One region of the Arthrobacter sp. QXT-31 genome, then DNA from elsewhere that is predicted to be linked to it. Evidence: riboswitches for the same ligand, from Rfam matches in the RefSeq annotation. Region 1 holds a riboswitch; the other holds the start of a gene.
What was found. A riboswitch is a leader RNA that binds a small molecule or an ion and turns the genes downstream of it on or off. The one in region 1 is predicted to bind cyclic di-AMP.
Positions count from the first base shown of each region.

Region 2: it holds a riboswitch for cyclic di-AMP, as region 1 does, so the genes downstream of both, BWQ92_RS06045 (M23 family metallopeptidase) here and BWQ92_RS00805 (NlpC/P60 family protein) in region 1, are expected to answer to the same signal.

Region 1 is NZ_CP019304.1:153,771-156,153, reverse strand. Features, by position in the region: gene BWQ92_RS23085 (hypothetical protein) at 171-545, shown strand; cyclic di-AMP (ydaO/yuaA leader) riboswitch at 782-988, shown strand; gene BWQ92_RS00805 (NlpC/P60 family protein) at 993-1,787, shown strand; gene BWQ92_RS00800 (hypothetical protein) at 1,941-2,383, shown strand, end outside.
Region 2 is NZ_CP019304.1:1,339,740-1,342,122, reverse strand. Features, by position in the region: gene BWQ92_RS06050 (metal-dependent transcriptional regulator) at 334-1,029, shown strand; cyclic di-AMP (ydaO/yuaA leader) riboswitch at 1,178-1,421, shown strand; gene BWQ92_RS06045 (M23 family metallopeptidase) at 1,433-2,260, shown strand.

The DNA.
Region 1 (2,383 bases):
TGGCTGCCGTTCTGTGCGCTGCCGTTGTCAGTGGCGGCGGACACGTGCCCACCATTACAGAGGTGCTGGCCTGTGGATGTCTGGTTTTGCTGGTACTGACGAACCGGGCGCAGTCTTCCAGGCAGCACAGTTTCCCGTTGTGGGCAGCGGCTGCTGCAGCATGGATCGCGGTGAGCATCGTGTACTGGGTAAGCGTCCGCGCTCATGATTCCGGGGTTACTGCGCCCGCCTCGTTTTCGACTGTCTTGTTCTACGTGGGCTTCATCGCCCTGCTTGGCCTCACCACGGCAACCCTCTTTCCGGAAGTGCCGGGAAGGCAGTGGCTCGCGCCCGTATGCGCCGGCGTGTGGGCAGCCTTCACCATCATGTTCTGGCTGAGCATTCTCACCGCCAGATCCCCATCGCTGTCGGAGTTCTCCGGTGGCCTGTTCGGTCTCGGCGTTGTGGCGTTCCTTGGATCGGCAGCGCATTTCGGACTCGCACGGGAGGGGCGTCGGCGACGGAACGGGCGCGCCGCGGCCGCCGAAACGGGTTCTCAGGCATAGGTTTCTCCCACGTGCGGGGGCATGGGCCGCGGGACCGGCGCGCGGCTCAGGTCAGGACGAAAAGGGTCTCGGGCGTCTGTAAGGGGGCCGCCTGCTGCGGGCGGGTACAGGCCGGGGGAGGGAGTTCCCGGCACGTCCACAGATGGTGGAGGCTCTAGCCGTTACTTCAATGTGACATTCGCAGGCTATACACGCTAGGGTGTATCGCGTGCCTGTTCTCTCCGATACCGGCACTCCCGCGCAGATTGCCTAACTCTGCCGCTGCCCGGGATCCGTTCGCATACATCGTCCGGCAGAGACGGGGAAACCATTTGCGGCCTGTTCGCTGAGCAGGCCTTGGGGTGAAGCCGCGCGCCAGCCCGCACTTGTGCGGGGTGTCCGTGTGGCCGGGTGTCTCCCATCCGAATCCGACAGCTAACCCCGCAGGCTCTGGGAGAGGCCTTTGTCATGTCTTCACGTAAAGCTGTCGCGCGGCATCGCGCGATCACCCCGCGCGGGAACCGCCTCGGGGCCATCGCATCAGCTGTCTCGACCAACGCGGGCACCGCTGGACGCCAGGCGGCTGTGATCGCCGCGGCGTCAGGCCTCGTGCTGACCAGCGGCATCGCCGCCAACGCTGCGGCCGCCCCGGCCCAGCCCGAAGCGGTACCGGCCGCGGCTCCGGAAGCTGCCGGTCCTGTGTCCGCGGCTGTGAGCGCCGGCTCGAATGTCCGGATTTCCTTTGAACGCCCGGCTGTCAGCTCCTCGCCCGCTCCCGTGGTTGAGCAGGCCCCGGCGGCTGCGACGGCGGTGCAGCCCCAGGCAGCTGCGGTTGAGGCCCCCGCGGCACCTGTCCAGCCCTCGGCTGCGGTCAAGGCGCCTGCACAGCCTGTGGTGTCCGTGCAGCCCGCACCGGCTCCCGCCCCTGCCCCCGCGGCCGGGGGCATCAACGCGGCGATGGTGTCTGCTGCTTACGCCCAGCTGGGTATCACCCAGGACTGCACGGCCATGGTCGAGAAGGCGTTGGGAGCCGCAGGCATCCCGGTGGGTGACCTTGCCCCGATGCAGTTTATGAACTACGGCAGTGTTGTCAGCACCCCTCAGCCGGGTGACATGGTCGTCCAGCCCGGACACGTAGGAATCTACGTCGGCGGCGGGAAGGTCCTCAGCGGCGGAATGAACGGTGTCAACGAGACGATTGTTCATCCGTTGTCCTGGCTGACGGCGACCGGTCCGGTCACGTTCGTCCGCCCCGGAGCGTAGAGCGCCGAGACTTGAGGGCCGGTGAGCCGCTGCCTTGGGGGCAGCGGCTCACCGGCCCTCTTCTGTTCTGGCCCAGGCTGCGGGCCGGCTCATCTGTTCCGTTCCGCCTTTCGGAACGGCCCCCTAGCCCCTCACGGGACGTAAGGACAAGAAATGCCAGTTGAATCCCCAAGCCGCCAGCAGTCGCACCCGGCAGGGCCGCGCGCGGTAGCGCGGATGCCGCTGGGTGCCCGCCGCCTGGTCCTCATCGGCGGGCTCGTCATCCCGGTGGGGCTTATCGGGGGGGCATACCTGTTGGGCCTACAGCTGCTGGCCGCGGCCGGCGTCGTCCTGATCGCGGTGGCCTTCTCGTACCGGACGCCCGGGCCTTGGTTTTCCAAACTGTCCTGGGCGGCCTCGGTGGCCGGCACCTTGTGGATTGTATTTTCCGTCGGATACTGGTGGTCGCTGATCACGGCAGCCGATGCGTCGGCCCCGCTGCCCTGGTTCAACCCCGTGCTGTTCAATGCCGGCGTGGCCAGTTTCATTGCAACGGCCTGCGCGTCAATCGGGGGCGTGGTTCTGCGAACAGTCCGGGGACGTCGGCACCAGGCCTG
Region 2 (2,383 bases), 1.2 Mb from region 1:
TTTCGGCATGGAAGTGCGGTTCGGCTGGGACGGGGCGATGGCCGGCAGGCAACCGTGACCGCCACGAAGACCCTCCTTATTCTGCCCGAAGCGCGGATACCGCGGGAACACGGACCCGTCATAGTCCGGACACTGAGATACTGCCAGGCGAGGCTTCACGAATTATTCGGAGCTATTCAAAATAGGCTAAGCTGGCAGTACGTACGGGCAGACAGCCGGTGCTGCGCCGCCGTCGGAAATAGCGACCGCCGCAGCAGCTTGCCGGCTCCCGGTGCGGTGGGCCCGCGGTACGGTGGGACGGACACAAATACTGTGCTCGAGGAGCTGAGCTGAATGACGGATCTGATCGACACCACGGAGATGTACCTTCGCACCATCCTGGAGCTGGAGGAAGAGAACATCGTGGCGCTTCGGGCACGCATCGCCGAACGTCTCCGCCACTCGGGCCCCACCGTTTCGCAGACCATCGGGAGGATGGAGCGCGACGGCCTCGTCGTCGTCTCCGGCGACCGGCACCTTGAACTGACGGAGGTGGGCCGCAAGCGCGCCACCGAGGTGATGCGGAAGCACCGGCTCGCCGAGCGCCTCCTTGCCGACGTCATTGGCCTGGACTGGGCGTACGTCCACGACGAGGCCTGTCGCTGGGAGCACGTCATGAGTGAACGGGTGGAGCGCAGGATCTACGAGATGCTCGACCACCCCACCGAATCGCCCTACGGGAACCCGATTCCCGGCCTCGCGGCACTGGGCGGGCAGCCGGCCCGTCCGTTCGCCGACGGTGTGGTGAATCTGCTGGACGCCATGACAGGCTACGGCCCGAATTCCAAGGTCACCGTCAGCCGTCTGGCCGAACCCATCCAGGTGGAGCCGGAGCTGCTCCTCCAGCTGGATGAGGGCGGGATCCGTCCCGGCGCAGCCGTGTCGCTTGAACGCGTGGGGGAGTACATCTCCGTCCGCGTGCCGGGCTTCGAAGGTGCCCTTGAGCTGCCTCCGGAAGTTGCTGCCCACGTGTTCGTACACGTCGCCTGATTTCCTCGCGCTACGGGGCTTGAGAGGCTTCCTGTCAGACATCTGCAGGCAGGATGACCTACCACTTTTGCACAGTGAATATAACGGAATTATTACTGTGCCCTTTAATCCCCTATAGTTAAACGGCAACGCCGATGCAAAAGCGTTACCTGATCTGGAGCCGAACCCTGCCAGCAGATCAGTAGCACGAGTCACCCACTGGCAGGGGCGGGGGAACCACAAACGGCTGTATCTACAGCCTTGGGGTGAAGTCCGCAGCAGCAAGTCTTATCCGCAGAAGGAATCCTCCCGGGATACCCCTGTGCCGGATTGGCTTGCCATGGCGGACCGGGTCTACGCACTCTCTGACCCGAATCCGACAGCTAACTTCGCAGGCTATCCAGAGAGGAAGCAGTACTTGTCCATGCAGAATGCCCGGGGCCGCCGCCGCGCGACCGGTCCCGCTCCGGAGCCGCGCCCTGCGGAAGCCATTGCCGCGGACCGTCCCCGGGACGCCCAGCGTGAAGCGCGCCGCAAGCGCCGGGGTGCGTTCCGGCAGGTCACGGATTTCGCCTCGGCCAGTGGAGTTGGGCAGAAAGCCGGCGTAGCCCTCGCGGCCACCGGCCTGCTGCTGACGGTTACTGTCCCTGCCACGAGCCCTGTCCTGGCTGCCGGCGAGCAGCAGTCAGGGGCGTCCGCTTCGGCAGCCGCACCGGCGGCCCAGCCGAAGGTTTCTGCAGAAGCGGCAGCAAAGATCGATTTCAGCCGCACTTCCGTCTCCACCACGGGTGACCCGGACGGAAAGCTCAAGCAGCTCCTCAGCGCCCAGTCCGCCAGCAGCATCAGCCGCTCGGCGTCGCTGGGAAGCCTGGGCGCGCCGCTGTCCACGATGGTCAAGTCCTCGCCGTTCGGTTACCGGGTCAGCCCGATCACCGGCGGCGCCGGCGAGTTCCACCGCGGCCAGGACTTCGCCGCCCAGTGCGGCACGTCCGTGCTGGCCGCGGCCAGCGGCAAGGTTACCTTCGCCGGGTGGCACCCGTACGGCGGCGGCAACCGGGTGGTCATTGACCACGGCAACGGCCTGGAAACCACGTACAACCACCTGTCGTCCTCCAGCGTCCAGGTTGGCCAGAAGGTCACCCGGGGCGAAGTGGTGGCCCTTAGCGGGACCACCGGCGCTTCCACCGGCTGCCACCTCCACTTCGAGGTGATGGTCAACGGTGACGTCGTTGATCCCGCCGGCTGGCTCTGAGCCAAGCCGAGTGAGAACTCTCATTCCTGTGACACGCCGTGACCTGAATGTGACTTTCGCTCTGAACTGCTGTACCGTCTAAACCGCGTCAACTTCGCCGAAGTTGACGCTCTTGAGTGGATT